2 regions of the Collinsella sp. AM20-15AC genome follow, and region 1 is predicted to be linked to the other one. Evidence: riboswitches for the same ligand, from Rfam matches in the RefSeq annotation. Region 1 holds a riboswitch; the other holds the start of a gene.
The links. A riboswitch is a leader RNA that binds a small molecule or an ion and turns the genes downstream of it on or off. The one in region 1 is predicted to bind thiamine pyrophosphate.

Region 1 (7,363 bases):
GCGCAGGTCGGGCGTCACCTCGGACACCGGCACGCCAAATACGCGCGCGGCCGTCTCGGCATGGAAGTCCTCGCCCTCGTTAAAGGCACGTACCAGATGTTCATCACCCGAAAGATGCGCGAGCAGGCGCAGCTCGATCTGCGAGTAGTCCACCGCCAAAAAGACGCTGCCCTCGCCCGCCGAGAACGCCGTCTTGACGGTACGCCCCAGCTCCGAGCGCGTCGGAATGTTTTGCAGATTGGGGTCGCTCGAAGACAAACGCCCCGTCGCGGTAATGGTCTGGTTGTACGTGGTGTGCACGCGACCGTCACCACGGCGCAGCGGGCCCAGCGTGTCCAGATAGGTCGACTTAATCTTGGACTTCTCACGCCAGTCCAAGATCAGACGCACGATCTCGTGGTCACGAGCAAGGTCGCTCAGCACCTTGGCGTTGGTCGAATAGTAGCCGCGCTTGGTCTTTTTGAGGCCCTTGGTCGGAAGCCCCATAACATCAAACAGCACGTGCGAGAGCTGCATGGGACTGCCGATGTTAAAGGTCTCGTCGCCGGCCAGGTCGCGAATGCTGCGCTCGACCTCGGCAATCTGGGTCGCCAGGCCCTCGGACAGACTGTGCAGGCGGTCGGGGTCCACAAGCATGCCCGCGCGCTCCATCTTGGCAAGCACCGGCACAAGCGGCATCTCGATGCCGTCGAACACGTTGGCGGCATTCTCACGGGCCATGCACTCGCGCAACGGCGCCACGAGCGCCAACGTCAGGGCCGCAGTACGGGCGGCAGACGCCGGAGCGTCCTCACCAGCACCCTCTGCGCCGCGCGCCGCAGGCAGCGCCATCTGCAGATACGTATCGGCAAGATATGCCTCATCGAACTCGGAGCGATCGGAATCCAGCAGATAGGCAGCGACCACGGTATCGAAGATACGCGTGGAATCGACAGCGAGCGGATCCATGAGCTCGGGCTCAGAGGAATCGATGGGCGAAAGCTCGTGCAACAGCGCCTTCATGTCCGGGCTCGCCACGCGGCCCTCCATAAACAGACGCGCGAGCACGCCGGCAATCACGCCGTGGACGAGGTTGAAGCCCTCAACCTCAGCCGCCGCACCGCCGTCGCCCTCCTCGAGCGCGAACAGGCCCTTGGACGTCGCCAACCACAGCGTGCGCGTCAGTCCAAAGAGCGCGCCCTCTTCCTTGTCGTCGTCCACCACGGCGGCGACCCACTCGCCGGCATCAATCGCGCGGGAGACCTCATCTGCAACGGCACCAAGCGCGTCAGTATCGCCGGCGGCTGCGCGCAAAACGGCGGGCATCTCAAACGTGCTGGCAGTGGCAGCAGCGCCACCCTCGCCGCCGATCAGCGCCAAGAAACGGTTCTGCATGGCGGTGATACCAAGCGTACCCAGCGCCGCAGACACCTCGTCGGCAGAAAACGCCGGGAAGGACGTCGCCTCAAAATCGAGCTCAACGGGCGCATCGGTGCGGATGGTCGCGACCTTGCGGCTCAGCAGCGCGTCGTCGATGTGTGCGCGCAGGTTTTCGCCCATCTTGCCCTTGACCTCATCGGCGTGTGCGATGACCTCGTCCAGGCTACCGTACTGCGCAATGAGCGCGCTCGCCTTTTTGGGGCCGATGCCCGGCACGCCGGGGATGTTATCGGACGTATCGCCCTTCAGACCATAAAAGTCGGGCACGAGCGCCGGCGTGATGCCGTGATACAGATCGTCCACGCTCTCGGGCGTCATGATCGCCACGTCGGACAGGCCCTTGCGGGTCGAGACCACGTTGACGTGCTCGGTCACGAGCTGATACATGTCGCGGTCGCCGGTCACCAGCAGCATGTCGCAGCCGGCCTGCTCGCCCAGGCGCGCCATAGTGCCCAGGATGTCATCGCCTTCCCAGCCCTCGGACTGCAAAATTGGCACGTTGAGCGCGGCGAGCAGCTCCTTGATCATGGGAAACTGTGCGTGCAGATCGGGGTCCATGGGCGGGCGCTGAGCCTTGTACTGCGGCAGCATCTCCATGCGCACGCGCGGCTTGCCCTTATCAAATGCCACGACCACACCGTCGGGGTTAAAGGCATCGATCATCTTGAGGAACATATTCAAAAAGCCAAAGATCGCGTTGGTGGGACGACCGTCCGGCGCGTTCATGGTGGGCGGCACGGCGTGGAAGGCGCGGTGCATGAGCGAGTTGCCGTCGATGACGGCAAAGGTACGGCGCTTGTCAGACATATTGAATACCTCGCTTTGGGCTGGGCACGGTTTGCTCACTCCAGTTTACACGCTCCCCGCCCCACGGCCACCGCACATCAGGCTTCCCTGCCGTCGCGGGCCCGAGCGTGATACGATGGCTCACGGTACATCAACCAGCACGATCGATCCGAAAGGAGCCTGCGTCATGGAGCGTCCCTGCGCATGGAAAAAGTACACGCCACAGCAGATCGAGGAGCTCGAGGAGCTTTGCCGCGGCTATAAGCAGTTTTTGAGCGAGAACAAGACCGAGCGCCTGTGCGTCAAGACCGGTATCAAGATGGCCGAGGAGGCGGGCTACGTCAATCTGGAGACCGTGATTGCCGAGGGCCGCGCGCTCAAGGCCGGCGACAAGGTGTACGCCGCCAATCACGGCAAGGACCTCATGCTCGTCAACCTGGGCACCGCCCCGCTCGAGCAGGGCTTTAACATCCTGGGCGCCCACGTGGACTCGCCGCGCCTGGACCTCAAGCAGAACCCCGCCTTCGAGGCCGGCGACATGGCTTATCTCGACACGCACTACTATGGCGGCGTCAAGAGCTACCACTGGGTCGCTTCCCCGCTCGCACTCGTAGGCGTCATCTGCAAAAAGGACGGCACCACCGTCGACATCAACATCGGTGACAAGGCCGACGACCCGGTCTTTACCATCTCCGACCTGCTGATCCACCTCTCGAGCGAGCAGATGGCCAAGCCCGCCAAGGACGCCGTCGACGCCGAGATCCTCGACGTGATCGTGGGCGGCCGCCCCGTCAAGTTTGACGAGGACGACAAGGACGCCCCCAAGGAGCCCGTCAAGCAGATGTTCCTGGACATCCTCAAGGAGCAGTACGCCGTCGAGGAGGAGGACTTCCTCTCCGCCGAGATCGAGGTCGTGCCCGCCGGCCCGGCCCGCGACATGGGCCTCGACCGCTCCATGATTCTGGGCTATGGCCACGACGACCGTGTCTGCGCCTATCCGTCCATGCTCGCCCAGATCAACGTCGCCAACGTGGAGCGCACGAGTATCACACTCATCGTCGACAAGGAGGAGATCGGTTCCGTGGGTGCCACCGGCATGACGAGTCGCTTCTTCGAGAACACCGTCGCCGAGATCATGACGCTCGCCGGCGAGGATAGCCCGCTGGCCCTGCGCCGTGCACTCGCCCGCAGCCGCATGCTCTCCTCTGACGTGTCCGCCGGCTTTGACCCGGGCTACGCCGGCAAGTTCGAGACCAAGAACGCCGCCTTTATGGGTCGCGGCCTGTGCTTTAACAAATACACGGGCAGCCGTGGCAAGGGCGGCTCCAACGACGCCGACGCCGAGTACGTCGCTCTCATCCGCGACATCATGGACGAGGCAGGCGTGGACTTCCAGACCTGCGAGCTCGGCCGCGTCAACGCGGGTGGCGGCGGCACCATCGCCTACATCATGGCCGAGTATGGCATGAACGTCATCGACTCCGGCGTTGCCGTCCTGTCCATGCACGCCCTGTGGGAGGTCGCCAACAAGGCCGACATCTACGAGGCCTATCGCGGCTACAAGGCCTTCATCGAGCGCGCCTAACCGACCCTTCATCCGTTGCGGTGAAATACGGACTAAACTGGCCCATAAACGGCCAAAACAGACCGTATTCCACCGCAACTTCCTTTTTGGCAGAGGAGAGTCCATGCTGCAGGTCATCATTTCGCCCGCCAAGCAGATGCGCACGGCCCAAGATGCTTTTGAAGTCCTGGGCATTCCACCTTTTGCGCACGAGACGGCTCGCCTCCACCGCGCACTGCTAGATATCGAACGAAATGAAGGCAGCGACGGCCTGCAGTCGCTATGGAACGTGAGTGACAAACTGCTGGGGCCTTGCCTCAACACCCTGCATGAGTTCGAGCTCATCCTGAAATACGGCGATCTCGACAATCCCGAACTCGCCCGTCACCTCTCCCCCGCCGTCATGTCCTACCACGGCATTCAATACCAGAGCATGGCGCCCGAGGTCATGGATGCCGCACAGCTCGCATGGCTTCAAGACCATCTATGGATCCTCTCGGGCCTTTACGGATGCGTACGCCCCTTTCATGCCGTTGAACCGTATCGGCTGGAGATGGGCGCGAAGCTCGCCGTCGACGATGTCCGAGACCTCTACGCGTTTTGGGGCGACAAGCTCGCACGGGCCATCGCTCCGGCGGGCTCCAACGCTACGATCATCAACCTCGCCAGCGTAGAGTATGCCAAAGCCGTTCTGCCCCACCTCGCGGGCGACGCCACGGTCGTCACATGCCTCTTTGGCGAAGGCATCCGCAACGGCAAGCCCATCCAGCGCTCGACCGCCAGCAAAAAGGCGCGCGGCTCCATGGTGCGCTGGATGGCAGAAAACAAGCTCGAGGATGTAAGCGGGCTCACCGCGTTCGACGTTGGTTATCGTCACTTTCCCGAGCTTTCAAATAAAAACACTTTGGTCTTCCTGAACGAACAGGCCTTGTAGGACCACCGCTACTTTTGAATGTGCTGCCTAGGCTCGACACCTATTCCGCTAGACCGTCGGCCTTTGCAATCACGTATGTCGAACCGTCCTGATAGACAATCTTGACGTGCTCAACCTCGGACACCGCAACACCCGTCGGAGGCTCCAGACGCCATTCCGTCAGCGCGATATCCATCGTCGTGGGCACATCCCCTTGATCTTTGAGCTCGACCGACAGCGTCTTAAGCGACGCATCGAAGGTCACGCGCTCGATCTCTTCACCAGGAATGGATCCGCCACTCAGCTGCAATTGCACAAACTCGTCGCGCGGATACCAATAATCGCCCGGAACGGCGAGCGTATTGGCATTACCGCCAGTACTCCTCACCGTCATAATCGGTAGGCTATCATCGGCCTCGAACTCCCATGCAGCGCCGCCGCGACCACCAAACGTCCAGATACAAAAGGCAATCACCAGCACGGCAAGCACCGCAAAACCAATCGCGACAAGGCCATGGTGCACACGGCTTTCCTCGGCCGATACATCCCATTGCGTCTCTCGATATAGATGCTTGTCTTCCATGTTCGCCTCCCCACGGGCATGCTCGTTGGCCCAATCGTACCCATTCAGGCTATACTTGAGCCCATGACATAACGGGGAGCTTGCAGGACAAGACGGCAGGCTGAGATTGGGCGCGCCCGCCCTGACCCGCAAACCTGATATGGGTAATGCCAACGAAGGGAGCCGTGCCAATGAGCACACAGACCGAGCCCAAGCTCGTCACGCAAATCGACTTCGCCCGCGCCGGGCAGATCACGCCGCAGATGAAAGAGGTCGCCGAGCGCGAGCATCGCGACCCCGAGTACATTCGCGAGCGTGTTGCCGACGGCCGCATCGCCATTCCCGCCAACATTGTGCATATCAAAAAGGGCATGCGCGCCTTTGGTGTCGGCGAGGGCCTTTCCACCAAGGTCAACGTCAATCTGGGCATCTCGGGCGACAAGGCCGATGCCGCCGAGGAATGGAAGAAGGTCAAGATCGCCGAGGACTTTGGCGCCGACGCCATCATGGACCTCTCCAACTCGGGCAAGACGCGCCAGTTCCGCCAGCAGCTCATCGACGAGACGCCGCTCATGGTGGGCACGGTGCCCATGTACGACGCCATCGGCTATATGGAAAAGCCGCTGGTCAAGCTCACCAAGGACGACCTGCTCGAGGTCGTGCGCGCACACGCCGAGGACGGCGTGGACTTTATGACCATCCACTGCGGCATCAACAAATCGGTCATCAAGACCTTTAAGGAGACCGGCCGCCTGATGAACATCGTCAGCCGCGGCGGCTCGCTGCTGTTTGGCTGGATGGAGGTCACCGGCAACGAGAACCCCTTCTACGAGTTTTACGACGAGGTGCTCGAGATCTGCCACGAGTACGATGTGACGATCTCGCTCGGCGACTCCTGCCGCCCGGGCTGTCTCTACGACTCCAACGATGCTACCGAGACTGCCGAGATGATCGAGCTGGGCAAGCTGTGCAAGCGCGCCTGGGCAGCCGGCGTCCAGGTCATGGTCGAGGGTCCGGGTCACATGGCCCTCGACGAGATCGCCGCCAATATGAAACTGCAGAAGCGCCTGTGCCACAACGCCCCGTTCTATGTGCTCGGGCCGCTGGTGACCGATATCGGCGTGGGCTACGACCACATCACCGCCGCCATCGGTGGCGCCATCTCCGCCAGCTCCGGCGCCGACTTCCTGTGCTACGTGACGCCGGCCGAGCACCTGTGCCTGCCCAACGCCCAGGACGTGCTCGATGGCCTCATGGCCACCAAGATCGCCGCACATGCCGCCGATATCGCCAAGAAGGTGCCGCACGCCCGCGACATGGACGACAAGATGGGCCAGGCACGCCGCAAGCTCGACTGGGATGCCATGTGGGAGTGTGCTCTCGACCCGGTCACCGGTAAGAAGCGCTACGAGGAATCCCCCGCCGCCACCGAGGGCACCTGCACCATGTGTGGCAAGATGTGCGCCGTCCGTACCGTCAACAAGGTGTTCGAGGGCACGACGATCGACCTCGGCATGGAGGATTAACGCGTCACCGGAGCCACAATCGGCAACAAGGTACTCGTCAATTGTTGACGTGTGAACATTTGCTTACATTTGCGTAAAGATTGCATCGCCCGCCCGGGTTCGGCATAGAGTCGGCCCGGGCATCTTTATAATGCGGGGTAAAAGACCCATTTGAATCCGACCGGACAAGGGAGCGAACATGGATCGCAGTAAGGTACCAGCCGTTCTATCCATCGCAGGATCCGATTCCAGCGGCGGCGCCGGCATTCAGGCAGACATCAAGACCATCACGGCGCACCGCCTGTATGCCGAGGCGGCAATCACTGCCATCACGGCGCAAAACACACTGGGCGTCACCGCCGTGCAGAATATCTCCCCTGATATCGTCGCTGCGCAAATTGATGCCGTCTTTGACGATATCCGCCCGAGCGCCGTCAAGATCGGCATGGTCTCCTCTGTCGAGATTATCGAAGTCATCGCCGACCGCCTGAGCGCCTGGAACGCAACGAACGTGGTCGTCGACCCCGTTATGGTCGCCACCTCGGGCGCGCGCTTGATTGCCGAGGATGCCTCCGAGGCACTCACCCGCCGCCTGTTCCCGTTGGCAACGGTCA
Region 2 (7,363 bases), on a different contig from region 1:
AGAGTCCTTCGAATACGAGCTCGTTGGCCGCCAGCATGCGCTCGATGACCTCGCGATTGTGCTCCGACAGATACAGGATGCCGAGCTCGCTTTTCATATGCGCGACGTCCTCGATAATCTCGTGGGTCTGTTCCTCGCGCAGGGTAAAGTCGTAGCGCGCGGCATCGAACTCGCGGATCACATCGACAAATGCATTAACGGCAAAGGAATAATGCTGGCAGCTCACACTAAAGTGCGGCACCTGCTCGGACGTGCCTTTGTACTTGCCCTCGAGCAGGTCGGCCTGGTCGAGCACCTGGCGCGCGTAGCCCAAGAAGGTCTCGCCTTCCTCGGACACAATGACGCCCTTGTTGGTGCGCTCAAAGATGTGTACACCCATCTCGTTTTCGAGATCGCGAATTGACGCGGTAATCGAAGGCTGCGACACAAAGAGCCGGCGCGAGGCCTCGGTGATGCTGCCGCATTCGGCAACTTTGACGACATATCTGAGCTGCTGGAGCTTCATGGCTTTCTCCCTAGACGTTCGTGACGTCGAAACCCGTCACGTCCATCTGACGCATAAACGACGGCATCTCCCCCGTCGCGGCGCAGGCGGCAATCTGATGCAGAGCCCCGGCAACCGCATCATCTGCCGCAGCGCCGATATGCCAGCGCGCGGCAGCCGTGACGGCCTCGTTAGCATTGGCGACTGCAACGGAATTGGGAACGGCATCGATCATGGGCAAATCGTTATCGGAATCGCCGAATACGGCCACCTCGTCGGGCGTCAGGCCCAAAGCGCGCGCCAGCTCCAGCGCAGCACAGCCCTTGTCCCAGCCGGTCGGAAGAACGTCGAACAGGCGCACGCGGTTGTTGGGAAACACGAGCGAGAGCTCCGGCACCTCGGCGGCAACACGCTCGCGCAGCTCGGCGAGCTCCTCGCGCGAACGGGCACTCCAGATATTCGCCTTGTATACCGGGGCATCGTCAACGACAGGGCGACAGGGAGCCTCTTCGCCCTTGAGCCACGCGTTGCCGCCTGACTCCATGGCGTGACGCACACGCTCGGGATCGCTTGTCACGCAATAGGCGTCGTTGTCCCAAAAGTCATCACCCAGACGGTAGACCTTCAAATAGGTATCGTCGGTCTCTTGCTCCAGGTAGTCGGCCAGGCGCATAAGGGCATCGTTATCAGTTGCGCGCGAGGCAACCGCCTCGCCATCGACAAACATCACCTGGCCGTTGCAAAACGCACCGGTCGAGAAGCACTCGGAGCGATTGCGGAACATCCAGCTCATCGCGGACGGCTGGCGACCCGAAACCGGGCCAAAATGCAGGCCCGCCGCCTGCATGGCATGAATGCCCTCGATGGCGCAGTCGCTGGCGCCATCGTGTCCAGCAGGAATCAGCGTATCGTCCATATCGGTCAGCACAAGTTTGATCATAAGGTCCCCTCGGTCATTCTTTATCCCGTCTATTGTAACGACCTGCCAATAAGGGACAGGTTTATCTTGGCAGGTTTTATCTGGGAAAATGCAGCGCCCCTGTTGCCACCTGCCAAAATAAACCTGTCCCATATTGGCAGGTGCGCTAGTATAGGGAACAACAGATTCGATGCGGGAGTGCCGGCGGTGCAAACCACAAGGCTGAGAGGGCATAGGGCCCAATCCTTTGAACCTGTCAGTTAATGCTGGCGTAGGGAGCATGCCGCCTTTACAGGGGCGCTGTCTATGCACAGCGCCCCTTTTCTGTGCCAAGGAGGCATGTGCAGTGATCGATTCGGAACAGCTTAAGCAACAAGTGGTCAAGGCCGTGGAGGAGATTCGCGCCACCAACCCGATGGCAGGCTCCATCACCAATACGGTGACGATTGACTTTGTCGCCAACGCGCAGCTCGCCGTGGGCGGTTCGGCCGCTATGGTCTATCTTCCCGACGAGGGCGAGGCACTTGTTGCCGGCGGCGGCGCCATTTATCTGAACATGGGAACGCTCTTCCCCATCTACGAGCAGACGATCCCCCGCGTGGCCAAGGCAGCACACGACGCCGGCAAGCCCTGGGTGCTCGATCCAGTGGGCCTGGGCATCGGCAGCCTGCGCACCCAACTGGTAAGCGAACTCAAGCAGTACAAGCCAGCCATCGTGCGCGGCAACGCCTCCGAGATTATCGCGCTCGCCGGCCTGTGGGGTCTTGAGGGCGAGGCGGCCGACCTGAGCCGCGTGCGCGGTGTCGATACCACCGACACGGTCGACGCCGCCCGCGATGCCGCCGTGGCGCTCGCCCGCTACACCGGCGGCGCCGTAGTGGTCTCGGGCGAAGTCGACCTAATCACCGAGGGCACGACCGTGGCCAAATCCCACGGCGGCAGCCCGCTCATGTCAAAAATCACCGGTTGTGGCTGCTCGCAGGGCGGCGTGCTGGCCGTGTACGCCTGTGCTACCGATCCGTTTACGGCGGCAGTCTGCGGCACCGCCGTCTACAACGTCGCAGGCACGCGTGCCGCCGCTGTCGCCGATGCCCCGGCAAGCTTTAAGGTCGCCTTTATCGACGAGCTCTACCGCGCGACCGCCCAGGACATCGCCGATAACCGACTCGAGCTCGAGGAGGCATAAGCCATGTCCGAGCCCGCAACCAACGCCGGCATGAACACACTCGTCGCCGTGGCCATCGCCCCGTGCGGCACCGGCGATGAACTGTCCGCCGAGGTCGCTGAGGTCGTGCGCGTCATTCGCGAGAGCGGCCTTCCCAACCGCACCACCTCGATGTTCACCGAGATCGAGGGCGACTGGGACGAGGTCATGCAGGTCGTGCGCGATGCAACCTTTGTTCTGGCGAGCAAGGGCATCCGCACCGAAGTCGTGCTCAAAGCCGATATTCGACCCGGATTTACCGACACCATGACCGGCAAGCTCGAGCGCATGGAAGCGCAGATCAAAAAGCAGGAGGAAGCACGATGAGCATCCGCGACAACCTTGATATCTCGGCCTATCTGGTTCTCGGCCCCGAAAACACGCTGGGACGTCCCGTGGGCGATGTGGTGGCCCAGGCGCTCGACGCAGGCTTTACCTGCATCCAGGTGCGCTCCAAGGTGGCAAGCGCCCGCGAGATCATCGCGCTGACGGGCGATGCCGCGCAGGCTATCGCTCAGGCTGGCAAGACCGGTCAGGTCGCTCTGCTGATCGACGACCGCCTTGACTGCGTACTCGCCGCGCGCGAGCAGGGCATCGCTGTCGACGGCGTGCATGTGGGCCAAAGCGATATTCCCGTCGAGGTCTGCCGCAAGCTTCTGGGCCCCGATGCCATCGTGGGCCTTTCGGCCCGTTGCGAAGAGATGCTCGAGTACGTCAAAACCGCCGACATGAGCCTGGTCGACTACCTGGGCATCGGCCCGCTCCACGAGACCGAGACCAAGCGCGATTGCGGACGCGCGGCAGATGGCTCCATTATCACCAAGAGTTTTGAGGACCTGGCCGCCCTCCACGCGGCAAGCCCCGTGCCCATCGTGGTGGGCGGCGGCGTCAAGAAAGCCGACTTGCCGCAGCTCAAGGCCACCGGCGTCGACGGCTTCTTTGTGGTGAGCGCCGTATGCAGTGCCGACGACCCCTGCGCCGCGGCCAAGGAGCTCGTCGATACCTGGCAGCAGGCATAGGCCTATGCCGAGCAGTTGCTCCGCAGCCTCACATCTTCAATAGCGAAAAAGCGCATCCCAGTTTGGACGTCCATTCCGGGATGCGCTTTCCGTTTGCAGCTCCATTGGGAAACCGCATCCCATTCTGAACGTAAATTCCGGGATGCGCCTTCCGCTGAGCGCGCGGCAGTTTGCCCTACTCTGCCAGATACGCTTCCAGCGCGGGCAACGTCGCTTGCGCATCGTGGCGGCCGATCTGATAGATGCGCTCGAGCTCATCCGGTTCGCGACACAGCGACGGCACCTTTACCGATTCGCTCGGCCGCACCACAAAGACCTCGCCAGCGACCTCGCGACGCGCTAGGTCATCGAGCGTGGCGTTGTAGACCTCGTGCCGATGCTCAAGCGCCGCAACAAATTCCGGATAGTGACGATACACGCGACGCAGCATGGGCATCACGCTATTGGGCTGCTTTACAAAGCCCGCCGGCTGCGTCAGCACCACCACGTTGCGGTCATAGCCCTGCGCAAACAGCCAGGCGCTGGGAATGGAATCGGCAACGCCGCCGTCCAGATACTTATGCCCCTCAATGGCGACAGGACGCGTTGCCACGGGAATCGCCGATGACGCCCGGATCCACTCGATATCGCGCTCGTCGCCATAGGGCAAGTCATGGTAGACGGCCTTGCCCGTCTCGATATCGGTGCACGCGCAGGTGAACCGCATGGGGCAGGCACGATAAGCCTTAAGGTCGATGGGATCGCGCTCGATGGGCACCTCGTGATAGGCAAACTCGGCATTGAACATGTCGCCGGTTCGCAGCCAGCTCGTCACGCTCGCATAGCGCTTGTCAGCGCAATAGGCCTTGTTGTAGCGAATGGCACGGCCGATTTGGCGCGATTTAAAGTTGTAGCCAAACGCCGCGCCCGCCGAGACGCCCACCATATGGTCGCAGGTCAAGCCGTGCTCCATCCATACGTCGAGCACGCCCGCCGTATACATACCGCGGTAGCCGCCTCCCTCGAGCGCAAGCCCCACCGTGGGCGTCGTATCTGGCTGTGCCATGCGACCATCTCCGTTCCTGCGTTTTAAACCGGGACAAGTATAGCCGCCAACACATATCGCCTCAGTCGCATTTTCATCGAACATTGCGTCGTAGCGCCACCGCTTGGCGAATAATAGCCATCCACCGCATGGACACCCATATACAAACCAAAACAGTTGTTTATACTACTCAGTAGTTATCAGCAACGAACGTCAGCCGACAAATAAACCCAACGACGCGGCAAGGCGGGGGCTTGGAAACACGCGAGGCGTTGAGCAACAACGCGTGTGCACAACGAGCTCGCCCGACGCAATCCGCCCCGACCCCAGAAAGCCGCCTACAGCATGGATACCCCCAGCAATTACACTGAAACGCTCGAAAAGACCGTCCGCGACCTTCTCAAGCGTCAGGAGGATCTGGTCAGGACCGCCTTTACCGACCAGCTTACCGGGCTTGGCAACCGCGGCGGCTTTGCCCGTTCCCTCGAGGAGCTCTGGGAGCAGGACACCCCCGTTACCATGGCGTACATCGATATCGACAATCTCAAGCACTGCAACGACGTCTTTGGCCATGACGAGGGCAACCGCTATATTTTGCAGGTAAGCCTCTATCTCAAGCTGTATATGGAGGTGGACGAAGCGGCGTTTCGTCTGGGAGGCGACGAGTTTGCCATCCTGTCTACGATTGCAACCGAGGACGACCTCGCCGAACGTCTGGAACGCTGCCGAACGGTCCTGCTCAAAAACAACGATGCCGAGATGCCTCACTCGTTTAGCTACGGAGTGGCACACGCCGACCCCGCCCTGGGCGAAGCCCCCAATCGCTTGACGAACGATGCCGACCATCGCATGTACGACTACAAGCTACGTCATGCCGTGCACCTTGATCGACGCAATATCGCACAAGCCCACACCGACGACTTCGAAATAAGCGATCGAATTTTCGACGCCCTTTCGATGCTCAACGAAGGCCGCTATTTCTTTATCGAGAACTTGGACAAACATCGAACCCTTTGGTCACAAGGCGCCTTGCGCGATCTTGGTCTTCCTTCGGAGCATATAGACAACTGTCACGATTATTGGAAAACGCGTGTCCATCCCGATGACCTTGAGGCCTATACCAACGACATCGACCAAATCTATGACGGCTCCAAACATCGTCACGTCATGCAGTACCGCGTGCGCAATGCCGCCGGCGATTACATCCTCGGCCGTGCTCGCGGGTTTCGTATCGACGGCGACGGAAATGTCCCCTCGCTCTATGTCGGCGAGCTCGTCAACCACTCGCTTGCCGAGACCGTCGACGCCGCCACGGGTCTCGGAACGCAGCGCACGCTGATCAACGCTATCGATGCCTGCCGTCGCGACCGTTGCGAGACGGGGCTTATAGCAGTGCGCGTTCGCGGCACGGCAAAGCTCAACGAGCTCTACGGGGCCGAGGCCGTCGACAACATGCTCGCCGAATACGCAGGCCGCATGCTGTCGATTACTCGCGGCAGGAGTCGCGTCTTCCGTTCACGCAACGCCCAGTTCGTCGTGCTTAGCAACAATTTGGATCACGAAGCATTCGAGCAACTGATCCAACATCTCAAAGAGGCCGTTTTCGCTCCCGTTCGAATCGCGGGCGACACTATTACCCCCGTCTGTCTTGTCGTTCCGGCCTTTTACGAGCACCTGACCAATCAAACGGCCGCCGTTTTAGGCGAACTCGACCGTCGCATTCGCACGGCCGGCGGGCTTGTTCCCAACGACAGCCTCCCCATACCCGAGGTGGAGCGCAAAAGCGCCATCGCCGAACGCATCGATCCGCTCACGGGTCTCTATCGACCCAGCGAGTTTATGCGCCGCGCCAACGAATTTCTCGAGACAAGGCGCAATGGCGCCTGGTGTATCGCCACCGTCGATATGGGGCACATGCGACTGTTCAACGAATGGCACGGACAGGCCGAGGGCGACCGCGTACTCGCCGATGTGGGCACGGTTCTCAAGGACATCGAGAATGCCGCCATGGGCGTCGCAGGGTACTGGGGCCAAGACGATTTTTGCGTACTCATCCCCTTTGAACACGACACCGTCCATCAGATCTATAGCCGCGTTCGCCAGGCCGTGGTCAAGCATGATGACGGCGTGGGCTTCTGGCCGTCCATGGGCGTCTACCCCATCGACTCCAACGAGGAAATCACCATCGATGCGCAGGCCAAGGCCATGTTTACCAATCGGCGCGCAAAAAACGACTTTAAGGAGCGCATTGCCATTTTCCGCCCCGAGGAATACGAGCACGAAATCGCGTTCCACCGCACGCTGACCGAATTCCAGTATGCGCTCTCAAACGGCCGCATTACCTACTACGTGCAGCCCCAGGTCGACATGGAAACCGGCGAGATCGTTGGCGCCGAGGCGCTCACACGCTGGATTGACAAGGATGGCTCCCTCATTTCACCTACCACCTTTATCCCCGCTCTCGAGGAAAGCGGTTTTGTGGTGACGCTCGACAAATATGTTTGGCAGGGCGTCGCCTCGTGGCTGCGTGAGTGCATCGATCGAGGGCTGCGCGTAGTTCCGATCTCGCTCAATGTGTCGCGCGTGGATATCCTTGCCTGCGACGTCGCCGAGCATATGGGGGCGCTTGCCGCCCAATACAACCTACCGCCCGAGCTCATGCGCATTGAGATCACCGAGACGGCTTATACGGGAGAGTCCGAGGCCGTGGATA

Region 2: it holds a riboswitch for thiamine pyrophosphate, as region 1 does, so the genes downstream of both, thiM (hydroxyethylthiazole kinase) here and thiC (phosphomethylpyrimidine synthase ThiC) in region 1, are expected to answer to the same signal.

What each region holds. Positions count from the first base shown of each region.
Region 1 covers NZ_QRJA01000018.1:11,266-18,628, forward strand. The annotation lists gene polA (DNA polymerase I) at 1-2,226, opposite strand, end outside; gene DW233_RS06970 (aminopeptidase) at 2,393-3,790, shown strand; gene DW233_RS06975 (YaaA family protein) at 3,894-4,703, shown strand; gene DW233_RS06980 (hypothetical protein) at 4,744-5,265, opposite strand; TPP riboswitch at 5,328-5,444, shown strand; gene thiC (phosphomethylpyrimidine synthase ThiC) at 5,436-6,770, shown strand; gene thiD (bifunctional hydroxymethylpyrimidine kinase/phosphomethylpyrimidine kinase) at 6,949-7,363, shown strand, end outside.
Region 2 covers NZ_QRJA01000008.1:6,615-13,977, reverse strand. The annotation lists gene DW233_RS03915 (LysR family transcriptional regulator) at 1-505, opposite strand, end outside; gene DW233_RS03910 (HAD-IIB family hydrolase) at 516-1,424, opposite strand; TPP riboswitch at 1,588-1,698, shown strand; gene thiM (hydroxyethylthiazole kinase) at 1,750-2,589, shown strand; gene DW233_RS03900 (thiamine-binding protein) at 2,593-2,934, shown strand; gene DW233_RS03895 (thiamine phosphate synthase) at 2,931-3,626, shown strand; gene DW233_RS03890 (patatin family protein) at 3,802-4,671, opposite strand; gene DW233_RS03885 (EAL domain-containing protein) at 4,996-7,363, shown strand, end outside.